2 regions of the Neobacillus sp. PS2-9 genome follow, and region 2 is predicted to be linked to the other one. Evidence: riboswitches for the same ligand, from Rfam matches in the RefSeq annotation. Region 2 holds a riboswitch; the other holds the start of a gene.
What was found. A riboswitch is a leader RNA that binds a small molecule or an ion and turns the genes downstream of it on or off. The one in region 2 is predicted to bind lysine.

Region 1: linked by a shared signal. The riboswitch ahead of RCG25_RS10785 (amino acid permease) and the one ahead of RCG25_RS03750 (ABC transporter substrate-binding protein) in region 2 are both predicted to bind lysine.

What each region holds. Positions count from the first base shown of each region.
Region 1 covers NZ_CP133269.1:2,149,609-2,157,918, reverse strand. Annotated here, with positions in the region: gene RCG25_RS10825 (YmaF family protein) at 1-275, opposite strand, end outside; gene RCG25_RS10820 (DUF1657 domain-containing protein) at 455-658, shown strand; gene RCG25_RS10815 (DUF1657 domain-containing protein) at 727-933, shown strand; gene RCG25_RS10810 (DUF421 domain-containing protein) at 950-1,810, shown strand; gene RCG25_RS10805 (DMT family transporter) at 1,874-2,842, opposite strand; gene RCG25_RS10800 (MFS transporter) at 2,959-4,188, opposite strand; gene RCG25_RS10795 (PH domain-containing protein) at 4,444-5,058, shown strand; gene RCG25_RS10790 (YitT family protein) at 5,105-5,920, opposite strand; lysine riboswitch at 6,144-6,334, shown strand; gene RCG25_RS10785 (amino acid permease) at 6,443-7,924, shown strand; gene RCG25_RS10780 (helix-turn-helix domain-containing protein) at 7,985-8,203, opposite strand.
Region 2 covers NZ_CP133269.1:732,067-740,376, forward strand. Annotated here, with positions in the region: gene RCG25_RS03715 (hypothetical protein) at 1-28, opposite strand, end outside; gene RCG25_RS03720 (DUF3231 family protein) at 212-1,201, shown strand; gene RCG25_RS03725 (sigma-70 family RNA polymerase sigma factor) at 1,334-1,831, shown strand; gene RCG25_RS03730 (anti-sigma factor) at 1,824-2,849, shown strand; gene RCG25_RS03735 (hypothetical protein) at 2,834-3,142, shown strand; gene RCG25_RS03740 (DUF6241 domain-containing protein) at 3,176-3,739, opposite strand; gene RCG25_RS03745 (M20/M25/M40 family metallo-hydrolase) at 3,839-5,491, opposite strand; lysine riboswitch at 5,685-5,867, shown strand; gene RCG25_RS03750 (ABC transporter substrate-binding protein) at 5,949-6,746, shown strand; gene RCG25_RS03755 (amino acid ABC transporter permease) at 6,799-7,482, shown strand; gene RCG25_RS03760 (amino acid ABC transporter ATP-binding protein) at 7,479-8,201, shown strand.

The sequences.
Region 1 (8,310 bases), 1.4 Mb from region 2:
GATGTATAAAAATCATAGTAATGGACATGCATACCATTTCCTACTGGAATGGCTGGACCTGAGTAAGCACGATAGTGATGTGTGTGACCATTTTCAAATAATACATACCCCTCAGTATAATGCACATGTCCCCCATCCTGGGTCATAATAGGTGGTGATGTGACATCTAAACATTGATGTACATGACCAGAGCTTAAACCAGTATAATCTACAGAACCGTGATTATGATTAGCCACAAATCCTTGGACAAAATCATCTTTGCTATTTTGCCTCATGCAATTCACCCCTCACTTTTGAAATTATTAATGTTACAACTATATGCAGGAGTAATAAGTACTTTTCATTAATTGGAAAATTTTTAAGTCTCATGATACTAAGTTAAAGTACATAAGCAATTAAAAAATTCACATACTATTTCTGTAACTCAATTACTACCACGAAAGAAGGATTAAACATGACAGTAGGAACACAAGTAAAACAAGCTTTGGCAGGGTTAAAAAGTGCTCAGGCAAGCTTTGAAACCTTTGCTTTAGCTACAGACAACCAAAATGCAAAGCAGCTATATCAACAAGCAGCTCAACAAACACAATCAGTCCTTGACAGTCTAGAACCACGCCTTCAAGAGATTGTTACTGAAGAGCCGCAATACAATCAATAAGGTAGAAAAGGTTGGCATATCTGCCAACCCCTTTTTCATTTTTTTATTTTTGAAAGGAAGTTGTTCATGTGACCATTGCTTCAAACGTTAAACAATGTCTTTCAACCATGAAAGGAATTGAGGCACAATTATCTTCCATGGCGTTAAATTCACTTGATACAGAAGCACAAGTTATTTTTCATGAAGCTACGATAACTATTGAAGAAATAAGGAAGGATCTTCAGTATCGAGTTTTGGAGCTTGAACGAAATGAGCCTCAGTACAGCGGATCCTAAAATGAGGTGATAAATTATGCCAGATGGGCTTTTTATTATAGGGCGTTCATTATTCTTCTTGCTGCTTTTATTTATCACTACAAAAGTACTTGGAAAGAAGCAAATATCTGAGCTTTCTTTCTTTGAGTATGTTGCTGGTATTACAATAGGAAGTATTGCGGGTGAAGTAGTTACTGGACTTGAAAGTAACATGTTTCATGGTGTATTGGCACTCATTGTTTTTGGATTTGTTACCTTTTTAGTGAATTATTTGGCAATAAAAAGTAAAAAATTCAGTGATTTTGCAGAAGGTAAAGGCACTGTCGTAATTAAAGATGGAAAGATCTTAGAGGAAAATCTAAAAAAAGAGAAATACACTATTGATGAATTATCTGCTCTACTTCGACAAAAGGATATTTTTAAAATTGCTGATGTTGAATTTGCCGTTCTAGAACCACGAGGAAATTTAAGCACCTTATTAAAACGAGAAAACCGACCTTTGACACCTAAAGATTTACAAATGAAAATGCCAAATGAAAAAGAACCACAAACAGTCATTATGGACGGGAATATTGTTGATGAACCTTTAAGATGTGCAGGGAAAGGCAGAGGCTGGTTATATACTGAGTTAGAAAAACTAGGTGTGACTCTTGATAATGTTTTTGTTGGTCAGGTGGATTCCTACGGTGAACTGACGGTTGATCTATATGATGATAAGATACAAGTGCCAGAACCTGCCCAGCGTCCTTTATTACTGGCAACCTTAAAAAAAGCACAGGCTGATTTAGAAATCTTTTCACTTGAAACTAATTGTACAAAATCAAAAGCGATGTACAAAAAAAATGCAGCTCTCTTACAAGCGACAATTGATAAACTCACCCCTTATCTTAACGGTTAATAGCAGGAAGTATAAAAATCCTTATCAATTCAAATTGATAAGGATTTTTATGAGATACCTAACTTATGCGCTAACGGTTTGGTCTTTAGATAATTCTTTTCTTTGTGACACATAGCTGTGAAGTAACATTCCACCCATGACTAACAGAATGCCAATCCACGATAACTTAGTTGGAAGTTCTGAATTTAGTATGTACACCTCTCCAAGAAGTGCAAATAAAACCTCCATAGATTGTGTAGCCTCAACAGCGGCAAGCCTTTGCATATTCCCTCTCACCAGGTCTGTTGCTTGAAAGAATAGTATTGTTGCAATGACTCCAGAGGTAATAGCAACCAGCCCAGACTGAATGGTTTGCCCCATGCTTGGCAATCCACCATCTATGACTCCATAAATGGATAAGATAATCCATAAAGGTAGACTGGCTATTGTCATTCCTAACACGCGTTGAAAAACATCTAGACGACCACCACATACCTCCATCATTTTCCTATTTCCTAATGGGTAGGCAAACGATGCAATTAACACAGGAACAACACCTAAGCTTACTGTAAGAAATGATAAATGATTAGCTTGTTCAAGCTGTATGAGAATGATTCCAAGTAATATAATCATTGACATGAGTAAGCCTTTATAAGGAATTTTCCCTCTAATTTTTATAGGGCCCTTTTTAGTTAGGATTGTTTCATAAAAAAGCGGGGCAAGTAGTGAACCAGAAATGATGGTTACTTGCCAAGTAGCCGCGATTAACCAACCTGGTGCATAGGCAGCTGAAAAACAAATAGGTCCATAGAACAATCCGAACCCCACTGTACTCCAAATTATCCATGAAGTTGGACGACTTTTCATCTCTACAAGCAATGGTCTAAGGTTCTTCCTACTAAGAACAATCAAGAAAAGAAAGGGTACCATAAAAAAATACCTGAGTGATGCACTCCAAATCCAGCTTCCTCCAGCCAAGTCCATTGATCTGTTTAATATAAATGTAAATGCAAAAAAGAAAGCTGCAAAAACTCCTAAAATGATAGGCCTCACTTTTCTAATACCTCCTTTTCTGAAAATATAAAATAATCTATGTATTAAAAGAGTATATAGTGTATTCTCCAATAAAAAACGGAAACCATCAAGCGATTTCCGTTTTTTTACTGAAGTTAACCTCTATTCTTTTTTATTTCAACAAATAGGGCCGATTTATTAATAAATGCAACAATAAAAGAAGCTATAAAAAAAATAGTAGCCACCAAAAATGTTACTCTCACCCCGAATCTTTCAGTAATCCAGCCCATTACAAGGGATGAAAGTCCGAATGCTGCAAATATTAAAGTTCCTCGAGCTGAATAGACCTTTGCTAAAAGATGTTCCCGAGCGCTATTTTGGATAATGGTTGTTTCCGCAATATCACGTGCCATTTGTGGAAAACCGAATAAAAAAGAGACAAATAGAGCAAACCATGGGATAGAGGTAGTTCCGAATAAAAAGGTTATCACAATTAAAATGAAAGTTGAATAGAAAATGGTCTTTCCAAGATTCCTTTCAATCAGGGAAGAAAAACGATAAATGACTAGCCCCCCAAAGAGCATACCTCCAAAGAAAGAGCCATTAATAAATCCCCACCAGCTCTCCCCTTTATTTAATGCCTCCGATACATATACATACAAGATAGCAGCAATCCATACCCCGTTAGCAAATGTTTCGAGAATGTTCATCAAACTGATTATTCGAAGCAGTCTCGACCTCCAAATAATAGCCCAGCCTTCCTTTAACACATCCATATGCGCTTCGTTTCCTTGGGGTGATTCTTTCCAGCCACCTTTAATCTGCCACATAAAAACAGTTGAAAGAAGAAACAGTATGAAAGCTAACCAAAGTATATTTATCGAACCAGATAAAACCAACAAAATACTCCCAATCGGCCAGGCAATAAGCTGAACTAATTGATCAGATATAGAGAGTAAACTATTAGTTTTCAGCAGTTTACTCTCATCAACTAGACTAGGAATTAGTGCGTTCCGAGCTGGGGACGCCCACCCGTCTAAAAAAGATATAAGGCAAATCAGAAGATAAATCCAAAACAACCTTTCTTCTCCCATAGTGGCCCCAACAAAACATAACAAAAGCAAAAGCACCGTCTTACCGGTTTGAGAATATGACAAGATTGATGTGAGCTTAAATTTATTTATTATTAACGGGGCTAATAGCCCGCTAATTAAGGCAGAAATGGTATTAAAAAATGGGACAAGCGAGATATAGGTAACTGATCCAGTCGCGTCAAAAATTAACTTAATTAAACAAACTACATACAAAATATCCCCTAGGTTAGCAAATATTTGCCCACACCAAAGAAACCGAAAAGAAGTCTCTTTTCTAACAAAATTGGACATAAAAGCACCCTCACTTTTTATTAAATTATTTATAAAAAAGTATAGGTGCTTACATTGGCCTACCTCCATTCACATTAGGTTCATTTTTAAGTTTAACAAATTTCTTTATTATCCGTAATACTGTTAACTCATACACTGACCATTATGATCATAAAGTGTTTTGTAGTTCGAAATTTTAAAAAATAGTTGTGAAACTTTATGCCGCATCGTTCGTACATATGTATGTCAAGATTCTTAAAAAGTGAGGTTGAGAGAATGTTTGGAAAAGTAGCTGCTGATATTTTAGGATTAAGTGATGTTGGTTCTGTTATTAAACCAGAGAATTATGATAAGGTTGATGCTGATGATTATGTTATGCACGAAGATAATGAGAAGATTTATTTTCTAATTAAATCAAAATCGGATGAATATTGTTTTACAAATAACGCCCTAATTCACCTTGATGGTACAAGTGCTACAAGCAAGAAGCGTATGCTGCATCGATATAGCTTTGCAACCAATCGGATTTCTGATGTTAAACTTGAAACAGCTGGGACTGTAGACCTTGATGTTGAAATTAAGTTTAAAATTGGCTCACAGCCTTTCTCAATTGATATTCATAAAAAACATATTGAAGAAGTGAAAGATTTATATAAAGCTTTGATAAAAATTGCCGAAATATCTCATGAAAATGAAATTAGCCTTCAATTTGCCAAACAAAGCCTTGATGTTGCCTCTACTACTATAGGTCGAATAACAAGTCCAGATAGCAATTTAGTTGTACAATTTAAAATGCTAAACCAAGCAGCTTTTCAATGGTTAGAAGATAGTAAAAAACAGTATTGTGTGAAAGATTTTGGTTTTGTATTTGAAAAATACATTAATAATTGATAAAAAATGGGCCTCACTATTAGTATAGTGCAGGCCCATTTTTTTCTTATGAGGGACTAGGACGATGAAACAGTCCCATTACTTCTATCGTTTCAGTTATATTGACGAATGCTGAAGGATCTACTTCAACAATGAGATTTTTAATCTCATTCAGTTCATATCGTGATATCACTGTTATTAATACATTTCGTTTATTATTGGAGTAGCCGCCAACACCATCTATAATTGTCAACCCTCGATACAGATTGGTTAACAGATGTGACCTCATCTCTTCACCCTTTTCTGTAATGATCATTATCGTTAGCTTAGCATGGTCAGTATAGATGGCATCAACTACTTTACCTGTTACAAAAATAGATACTAAGGTATTCAAAGCAGCATCCCAATTAAACAGAAATCCACTTATCAAAATAACAACTGCGTTCATACCTGATAGAAGTGCACCTATTGGAAAGTCCTTTTTTCTCGAAACAATCATTCCAATAATATCAAAGCCACCTGTAGATCCAGAACTTCGGAAGACAATGCCTACCCCAAGACCTGTTAAAGCGCCGCCAAAAATGGAGGATAATATCTTATCATTTGCAATTTCGTAGACAGGTACCACATAGAGCCCAACTGATATGATGAGCACTGAAAAGATCGAGTTCATAATAAATTTTTTGCCTAACATTTTGTACCCAATAACCAGTAACGGAAAATTCAAAAGAAAATTTGCTAACCCAGTATTAAGTGGTGTAACCATACCTACTATCATGGAAATACCACTTAGTCCACTGCTTAACACTTCGTGAGGTATTAAAAAAAGGTTAAATGCTAGTACAACAATTAGTGATCCCGTAATAATCCCAAAAATCCGCATGGAAAATACCTCCGAATACCTGCCATCATTATACTTAAAAATAATACCGATTATCATTTTTAAAGTAAATTTAATAGTTTTTTTCCAAAAGATTTAATTATCTGTTAATTACTGTTAGGTTGAATGAGTAAAAAAGTTATTCAAGAAAAACATATTGACAAATGTACAATATTATTTATACTTTAGAAATATATTAATTTCATAAGCTAAATCCTCATCAAACCGATGAGGTAGAGGTCGCGGTTTTTATTAGTAAAGCGGATGAGATGCAGAGACATTTTTGACCCCGTTTGAAAGGAAAAACTGCCGAAGTGTGCTTTACTCTCTGACAAAGCATGCTGGGGCTGTCTCCAAATAGGAACAGAACTGTCACGAATTGGACCTACCAGCCATTCGTGTTGAGCTATCTTTCGAAAGGTATGATGCGGGGTATTGATAATGCCATCGATTCTACTTCGATGGCATTTTTTATTCCAAACTCCTTCTCGAAAAAAGAAAGAAAACAAAAAAGGAGTAAAGATAATGCAAACAGCAAAAGTATTAAAAGAAAATGAATATAATGGTGATTTATCACCTAAAAAAGAACCCTCAGAGTTAAGACGAAGCCTTAAATCTCGTCACCTTACCATGATTTCTCTTGGAGGAACAATTGGTACAGGTTTATTCCTTGCCAGTGGCGGGGCCATACATTCTGCAGGACCAGGCGGAGCTATTCTCTCCTATATTATTATTGGTCTAATGGTTTACTTTTTGATGCAGGGGTTAGCAGAGATGGGAGCCTATATGCCCGTTGCTGGAAGCTTTAGTACGTATGCAACTAAATTCGTCGATCCTTCCTTAGGTTTTGCACTAGGTTGGAATTACTGGTATAACTGGGCAATTACCATTGCAGCCGAGTTAGCAGCTGTTACGATGATCATGAAATTTTGGTTCCCACAAACACCATCCTTCATTTGGAGTGGAATCTTTTTAGTCATTATGTTCCTATTAAATTATCTTTCTGTTAAAGGATTTGGTGAAGCAGAATACTGGTTTTCCTTAATAAAGGTAGTAACGGTTATTGTCTTTATCATAATTGGTACACTAATGATTTTCGGTATCATGGGAGATGAGGCAATCGGCTTCAAAAATTTCACAGTTGGTGATGCTCCTTTCCATGGCGGTTTTATGGCAATGCTAGGAATTTTTATGGCAGCTGGATTTTCCTTCCAAGGAACAGAGCTTTTAGGTGTTGCTGCTGGTGAGACGGAAGATCCAAGGAAAGCTATTCCACGAGCAGTGAAACAAGTATTTTGGCGAATTCTTTTATTTTATGTACTAGCTATTTTAGTAATCGGACTTCTAATTCCTTTTACAAATGAAAATTTAGCAAATGGTGATGTTACGGTTAGTCCCTTTACGCTTGTCTTTCAAAAGGCTGGAATTGCTTTTGCTGCTTCAGTAATGAACGCGGTTATCTTAACAGCAGTTTTATCTGCTGGTAATTCTGGTATGTACGCTTCTACCCGAATGCTCTGGGACTTAGCACGTGAAGGAAAAGCTCCCAAGTTTCTAGGGAAACTAAATAAAAATGGTGTACCTGTCAATGCTCTATTTGCAACAACTTTAGTAGGTACTTTGGCCTTTCTTGCCTCTTTCTTCGGAGATGGCACGGTTTATGTCTGGTTATTAAATGCTTCAGGTATGTCCGGCTTTATTGCTTGGCTGGGAATTGCAATCTGTCACTATCGATTCAGAAAAGCCTTTATAGCGCAAGGAAAGGATTTAAGTTTATTACCATATAAATCAAAATTCTTCCCTTTCGGTCCTATTTTCGCTTTTGCTGTCTGCGGATTCGTTGTTTTAGGACAAAACTATTCAGCCTTTATTGGAAGCACTATCGATTGGAATGGTGTGTTGGTTTCTTATATTGGTTTACCGCTTTTCCTTATCTTATGGTTGGGATACAAATTAACAAAGAAAACTAAAGTAATTCCTTTGGATAAATGTGATTTATCTAACTAAAATTGTTGAAAAAGCTAAAAAAAAAAACAGACTCACATGAGTCTGTTTTTTTCTTTAAGATTATGCTTCTTCAGCAGTCCATACATATAAATCTTCAATCTTGCAATTCAATTCTTTGGAAATGGTCATTGCAGAATTTAAACTCATTACCTTCTTGGATAAATAGTCATTGAGTTGACTTCTAGGTATATTAGTATTCTTTTCCAAACCAACCAAGTCCATGCCGTTTTTTGATAATAAGGCCTTGAGGTTACTCTTTTTTGCTTTATAATTTGTCAAAATGACACCTCACTTTTAACCATCATATCATAGTAGCATTAAAAATGAAAGGAAAAGGCAGTGTTTCCAATTTTTAACTTTATAGTATAACCTAAATGAAGGACAAA
Region 2 (8,310 bases):
TTGGGTTTATGATTTCTGTCTGTCTCATTACATATTCCCCTTAAAAATAATAGAAAGCCCACCCTATATTATAAAACGATTGGATGGAAAAAAATAGTATATGTATGTCAAATTGTGGAGGGAGGCATTCTACTATTTTTTTAGTAAGTGAATGATATGGCATTCATGGTTCAAACTAACAAAAAGTACGTTTAACTGAGGAGAGATTCACATGCCTGAAATGCCAGCTTTAGCGTCATCCGAGATCGGAACGTTATGGATGACCTATCAACAAAAGACGATGATTAAACATATGTTAGAGTACTATATAGAAAAAGCAGATGATCCAGAGGCCAAAAAAATTATGTCTAACTTACATGAAGAAATCAGTCCTTATATAGAGCAGATGATTCAACTTTTTAAAAGTGAAGGAATCCCTACTCCGATAGGATTTACTGACCAAGATATCAATAAAGAAGTCCCAAAGCTCTATGATAATGGTTTTGATATCATGTTTGTCCGAATGATTAAAGAAATCAGTATGGCAATGCACACCTTAAATATCACAATGTCCTATCGCGATGATATGATTCAACTCTATAAGAACCTCACAAGTATGACACAAAAGTATTATCATCAATGTACTAAATACTTACTAGAAAAAGGGTTAGTTCCCCGTTCGCCGTATGTTTCAACCACTAAGGAAGTGGAGTTTGTCAAAGATACCAACTATCTAGGTGGATTTAACCTGTTTAGTGGGAAACGCTCTCTCAACACGGTGGAGCTGGCAAACATTTATCATGCCATCGAATCCAATGTGACGGGGATGCAAATGATTTACGGATTTGCCCAATGTGCGAAAAAAAAGGATGTTCGTAAATTTTTCACAAAGGGTGGAGAGATGGCAGCAGCCATCATTAAAGAGATGAGTGAGGTCCTATTAGAAAATAATATTCCCGTTCCAGCTACTGCTGGTGGGAATATCACTACTTCAACCCTTGCTCCTTTCTCAGATAAAATCATGATGTACTGCGTCAGCCTGTTCTGCAGCTTTTCTTTAGGCGGTAACTCTGTAGGAACGGCATTTAGCTTACGAAATGACCTGCCGGCGAAGCTGTCAATCTTCATGAAGGATATTTTTGAATATGCGCATGAAGGCGCAAAAATCATGATTAAACATGGCTGGATGGAGGAACCGCCGCAAACGGTAAAACCGAAATAAATAGTTATTGTCTGAATGAACGGAGAAGTGTGAATGCACTTCTCTTTTTTTGTGAAAAAAATTAAATATTTTTGTTAAAAATGCAACTTTTTGGTAAGTTAAAACGTGGATTAGGTGAAAGGGGGATGGTTCGTGCAGCTTGAAGATGTATTTAAAGAGAATCTAAATGATTTGTATCGATATCTCTATTCCCTTTCTAAAGACCACTTTGTAGCAGAAGACCTCGTTCAAGAAGCTTTTTATAGAGCCTATGTGTCTCTAGAAGATTATGAAATTAGAAATATTAGAGCTTGGCTATTTAAGGTGGCCTATCATGCATTTATTGATTTTCAGAGGAAGAATAAACGGGTCATTATAGATTATGAAATGGCTAAACAAGTTGATGTTAATCAGGCCACACCAGAGAAGGAAATACTAGAAAAGGAATCATTAAATCTATTGTTAAGGGATATTAATAGCCTGCAAGAGAATGAAAAGCACACCATACTCCTATGTGATCTTCATGATCTTCCATACCAGGAAGCTGCAGATATTCTTGATTTAAAGTTAAACACGTTAAAAAGCCACTTATTTAGAGGTAGAAAAAAGTTGATAGACAAAGTGAAAGGAAGGGAACGGACAGATGAGTGATAAGATAAATCCAAACGATGATGAACTCTATCAAAATTTCATTAAAAATACGAAACAGGAATATAAGACGAGTCATATTCTTACTGAAGAAGCCCAACGAACCATTGTTAACGTGGGGAAGAATCATGCACGATTAACGAATATTTTCATAAGTCTTGCCGTCCTGTTACTGATCATCCCAGTTATGACACTCATCACCTATTTTTATTACGCAATCGGGGGAAGGGCTGACAAGCTTATTGAGGTTGCTTCAAATACGATCTACGTAACGGAGCCTAATATCAATCTGGAAAAAATAAAAATTGAGGACGACATTGGGTTATTTTCCATGCATCTCCTGTTTGATGTGAATAAACGGATAGGAAAAGAGGATTATAAAGCTGGAGACTATGATATTTACTTCACTTTAGATCAACCTAATTTTCCTAAAAAGACGACCCTTTTAGAACGGCCGCTACCTGAAATTCCAAGTGTTGAAACAGAAAGATTGCTTCATCCAGACGCTAACATTCCGTTTGATACGGGGGGAGAATGGAGTATATTAAAGGGGCTTCCAGATGGCACGGTTGCCGAAGTGTATGTGTCGTTATCCACATTGCATAAGCCTGATGAGATTAAGCAAATCTTGCCAAAGGAAACAGAGGTGCGCTGGTTAGCTGTGGATACCGGGCTTGAAGCAAAACAGGTAGATAAAGAAGGCGTACCAATCACTGCAATCGGCTATCCTGCTCAAATTGATTCAACCATTTGGTCGCCTTTCAACGGCAGAGAACAAACAAATGAAGAAGTGTTCATGGATATTCTTACACAACTTTCAAAAAATGAAGAAGTGGCAACAAAAGTAGCTAGGGCCAAATCGCTTGAGTTAAAGGAACGAATGGCTTATCTAAAGAAAAATGGTATTCAAGTATATGGGGCTGTTGTGACCGGACCAACGTCTGAACTTAGAAAATTAGAGCAGATGAAAGAGGTACGGGCTGTAAAGGTAGGGGAGGTAAAGCTATGGAACTGGAAATAAAGAAGAAGTCCACACTCAGCAAATTGATTGGGCTGGCTGGCATTCTTTCGTTCGTATGGGGGCTATTTTCACTTGCGATTCTTAATGCAGCCTTATTATTAAAAACAGAAACCTTTCCTGATTTTTTTTTAATAAAGAATCCAATGTTTGGCATTATTCTTGGTGTAATCGGACTATTTACGAGAAGGCGACCAAGGCTATATGCGTGGTGGGGATTGGGGATCAACGTATTTATTCTCCTTTTTACCTTTCTCATGTTTATGCTTGCCTGGACGATCAATGCGAAACCATAATTCACTATAGGATCAAAAAAGAAGTAAGCTCCGCTACGGCTGGGAGCTTACTTCTTTTGCGATGTCATCACCAAAATTATTCAAGATGAAGGTTTCTTCTTCTGCTTTGCTTAAGATTCCGTGGGCTTGCCCAACGGTACCGCCTTGATATTGCCAGAAATAGTTGTGGTCGTCATCGACTGCGGAAAAATTCCCCGCCTTCCATTTTTCAAGAATGGCCAGCAATTGGTCTTTTCGGTCGAAGTCACTGTTGCTCACAATCTCGTACACGCGATTAATGGTATCCTGCATCATAGGGATGGCTCCCCATTTTTCGTTAGCCTTCACTTTTTGATGCGTCATTTTGTGCATCACTTCAATGACCTTATATTCGGAGCTGGTATTATCAATGCCGATATCGTACTGAACACCGCCAATTTTATCTGTTTGTTTGCTTTCCTCATCTTCAGGAGAAGTAGAACTATCCACAGCTTCCGTCTCTACTTTCTCTAGTTTGTTTCCTGACACGGCCTCGCTGTTGATCAATTTATAGGCTCCATAAAATCCACCCAGTAAAACAGCCAAAACAATGGCCGCAAAAATCAAAATTTTCTTCACAACCATCCCCCTTTTTATGCCTGTTTTTCACTCAATTTCCTTTTATTTTTCATGGTTCTTATAAAAAAAGCTTGTAGAAGGGTCTACAAGCTTTGGAGATTATTTGTTTAAAAGTTTCTGAATTACAAGGTTGGTTAGGTTTGGAACGACTTGGAGTGAGTAGGTCATTTCCATCCGCTCCAGCTTTTTATGTGCATCTAAGCCGTATGGACCGATGTTGATGACTGGTACATTGATGTCGCGGATGTCTTGGTAGTCAACAAAGAGCTTCGTGCCCCAGCCAGGGTTGTTGTTGGTTTCCGCCTTTATGCCTGATTCATCATCACTCAGCGCGACAAAGCTCATATCCGAGATATACGGGAAGAAATTCCGCGTCACAATCGGATGTGGATAGTGTGGCTGCATTTCTTCCACCGCTTCATCCAACGCCTGGATCAAGCTCATTTCATCCTCTGTTTTTCCTGTCAATTCAATTCTTGGTGAATATAAGGACGAGTAAAATAGAATGATCGCCGGGCTCTTATCCTTCATCCAATTCCACGCTTCCTCCACCACTCTCGCAGCAAACATGCGCGTATCTAATTCCGGATTATTGACTAGCTTTTCCTTAAATTCATTCATATGTGCGGTGAATGTTTCACCATTCTCAGCCACCAATAATTGCTCCATTTCCTCGTACGTCATGACTTTCGATTTCCAAGGGTGCTGGACATAGGGTTCGCCACTCAATGTACTGTATTGTTTATATCTTTCTTCAAAAGAAGTCAGGGCATTGGTAAAAGCGATATCTGCCTGTTCTCTTAATTTTTCAAGGACATCCTTTGGAGACCAAGAGTGAATAAAGAAATTGTAGTAAACATAAGCAGACAGAGCCGTTTGAACCGTATAGGACGGCTTCAAATCCGTTTGTTTTAACGAAACAGGCGGCACGGTCGTCTCGCCAAACGCTTCGTTGCATAGCTCTGGATTGTAATTGATTTGTCGAGTTAGCTCGGCTGCGATAAAGTTCGGATCGAGTCCTTCAAAGGCAGAGCCTACATGTGTTTCTGCTCCTGTAATGAAAAAGGATGGCAGCAATTTTCCTACTGTGCCTTTATAGATATAGCGATTGTCATCGCCTTCATAGCGCGGCGCCACGAAATCGGCATTAATGGCAGCGGAATAGGCAAAACCATGTTCCTGTTTCCAGCGTTTTAAAGTTTTTAAGGCAGAAAGAACACCGTGTGAGCTGTCTTCCTCGTCACACTCTGCTAAAAGAACCAGGTTTCCGTCTAATTCTTCTGGGTGTTCCGAGTAATATTTTAAGAGATAGAGATGACTAGCGACTCCGCTTTTCATATCAAGGACGCCACGGCCAAACATCCAATCTCCCGACTGTAAATGTTTTTGTGCAGAAGCGGGCAGATTCTCTTTTTTCAGGGATTCCATTAGCTCCTCGGGATAGCAGGCCTGGTCTTTCAAGTGAGTAAAATCATCAATTCCGACTGTATCCGTATGACCCATTAGGATGACGGTTCGATTGCTCGTACCCTTTGTTCCTTTGACAAACGCCAGCACATTATAACGCTCTTGATTGTCATTGTGGGTCTGTTCTAAAACAAGCTGGCCTGGATTTTCTGAAAAATAGGGCCATGAGGAAATCATTGCATATAAAGCCTGGGCAATGGCTTTTTCGCCATAAGTATTTACAACACTTTCAATGTTTACGAGCTGTTTCGTGAATGCCAGTACATCTTCTCGACATTGCAACATATGCCTAACCTTCTTTTCTAGTAATTTGGAAATTTCCTATTTTAGAAAAATGTATCTCAAGAAAGAAAACCCGTCAAGGGTTTTCATTTGGATGTAAATTCCATTAAAAATATTATTGCATTTGTTAGAATACTTTTATATACTAAAAAAAGTTTCGTCAAACTAAATATGAAAATCCTCATCTTTAAGCATTAGATGGGGTAGAGGTCGCGATTTATATCAGTATCCTATGGGAGATTCAGTGAAATCTATGAAAATAGGAAAAAGGATCAATCGCCGAAGCTTCTGAAATCACTTTTTTCAGAAAGCTGGGTCTGCACTCGAATAGGGGCAGAACTGTCACAGTTCCTTGGAATTGTGGAGAACTATCTTCACCAATGCTGATCGATGAGGGTGTGTAGAACACCGTCATATGCCATTGTGACGGTGTTTTTTTATTAACTAGGGAGGTATATTTATGAAAAAAATTGCAATTTTATTAGCTGCAGCGATGATGTTACTTCTATCTGCTTGCGGCACGGAGAAGGCTGATGGGGAAAAGGCAGCGAAAGCAAGCAGTGGTAAGCATGAATTAGTGAAAAAAGGTGCCTTAACGTTCTCTATGACTGGACAATATCCGCCATTAAACTTTAAGAAAGACGGAAAATTAACTGGATTTGACGTTGAAATCGGAACAGAAATTGCGAAAAGAATTGGACTCGAAGCCAATCCTGTAACAAACCCATGGGAAACGATTATTCAAGGGTTAAAGGCAAAGAAATACGATGCGATTATCGGTAGTATGACGGCAACACCTGAGCGTGATAAGCAGGTTGACTTCACGAATCCATACTATCTATCTGGTGCACAGATTTTTGTAGCGGAAGGCAACACAGATATTCAGTCAAAGGAAGACCTAAAGGGTAAGACAATCGGAGTTATTCAAGCGAGCACATGGAAGGACATGGCCGAAGATCTATCTGACCAAGTGAAAGGCTATCCAACAGACGTCAACGCTCTTCAAGACTTGGCACTTGGTCGTTTGGATGCTGTTATCACTGACAAAATTGTTGGGGTAAGTGCAAAAAATGAAAAAGGTCTAAAAATTAAAGCAATCGGCGGATTGTTGAACGAAGACCGTGTGAGTGTAGCGGTTGCTGAAGGAAACAAAGAACTCGCTGACAAAATTAACGAAGCAATCCAATCAATGATTGACGATGGTACGTACGAAAAAATCAGTATGAAATGGTTCAACACCAACGTAATGGAAAAGTAAGAAATTGTGTCGAAGGGGGACTGTCCCCCTTCAAAAAAAGGAGGTAAGCCTCGTGGTTTTTTTAGATAATATTATTAGTATTTTTAGTGAGCATGGAATTGCTTTTTTGAAAGCTTCTTGGATGACGATCTCAATTACAGCGATCTCTCTATTATTTGCGATGGTGATCGGCATTATTTTTGCCGCCTTTAAGATCTCGACTAGTAAACTATTAAATCGCATTGCTGACATCTATATTGGGATTATTCGCGGAACCCCGCTGATTGTTCAAATCATGTTCTTATATTATGGACTTGCCAACATCGTGAACTTGGATAGCTTCACGGCAGGGGCATTGGCATTGGGTGTTCACACGGGCGCGTATATCGCAGAAATTTTCAGAGGAGCGGTTCAATCGATTGACCGCGGTCAGATGGAAGCGGCCAGGTCGCTTGGAATGAACTATTCACTTGCGATGAGAAGAATTATTTTCCCACAGGCTTTCAAAAGATCAATTCCGGCCCTTGCCAATCAGTTTATTATTGGCTTAAAGGATTCTTCACTAGTTGCCTATATTGCGGTAACAGACCTTTACAACACGGCCCTTAGTGTACAAGGGGAAAACTATATGCCGTTTGAAACGTATTTTGTCGTAGGAATCTATTACTTAATTATCGTTCTAATTTTCACATGGGTAGCTAACCTGATTGAAAAGAAACTCGATGTGAGTAAACCGAAGGAGGTACGTGTCGCATGATTCAAGTTCGTAATCTATCAAAATCCTTTGGTAAGCTTGACGTGTTAAAGAATATTGACTTGGAGATTCATGAACAAGAAGTCGTCGTCCTGATTGGTGCCAGCGGTTCTGGTAAAAGTACGTTGCTTCGCTGTTTGAACTTTTTAGAGGTGGCAGAGCAGGGAGAGGTTACGATTGATTCTGAGAAAATTGATCTCACCAAAACGAACTTGAATAAAGTGAGAGAAAAGGTAGGAATGGTGTTTCAGCACTTCAATCTTTTCCCGCATAAAACGGTGTTAGAAAATATTATCGAAGCCCCCATTTTTGTTAGAAAAGAAACGAAAGAAGCTGCAAGCACAAAAGCGATGAACCTTTTGAAAAAAGTAGGCCTTGCTGATAAAGCAAACTACTATCCGGAGCAGCTGTCTGGTGGGCAAAAGCAGCGGGTGGCGATTGCAAGAGCGTTGGCGATGGAACCGAAAGTTATGCTGTTTGATGAGCCAACGTCGGCATTGGATCCTGAGCTAGTAGGGGAAGTGCTTCAGGTTATGAAGGATTTGGCCCGAGAAGGGATGACGATGGTGATCGTGACCCATGAAATGGGCTTTGCAAGAGAAGTGGCTGACCGTGTGATCATGTTGGCGGACGGCAATATAATAGAAGAAGGACATCCAAATGAGATCTTCGTGAACCCTCAGCATGAGCGGACACAGCGGTTTTTGAATCAAATCTTATAGAATCCCTTTTAAAAATGACGTGTGAATTGCCACACGTCATTTTTCCATTTATTAAAGTAAAAGGGTGCATTTCTTCAAGAAGGAGAAATGTACTTTAGTATTGAAGTAA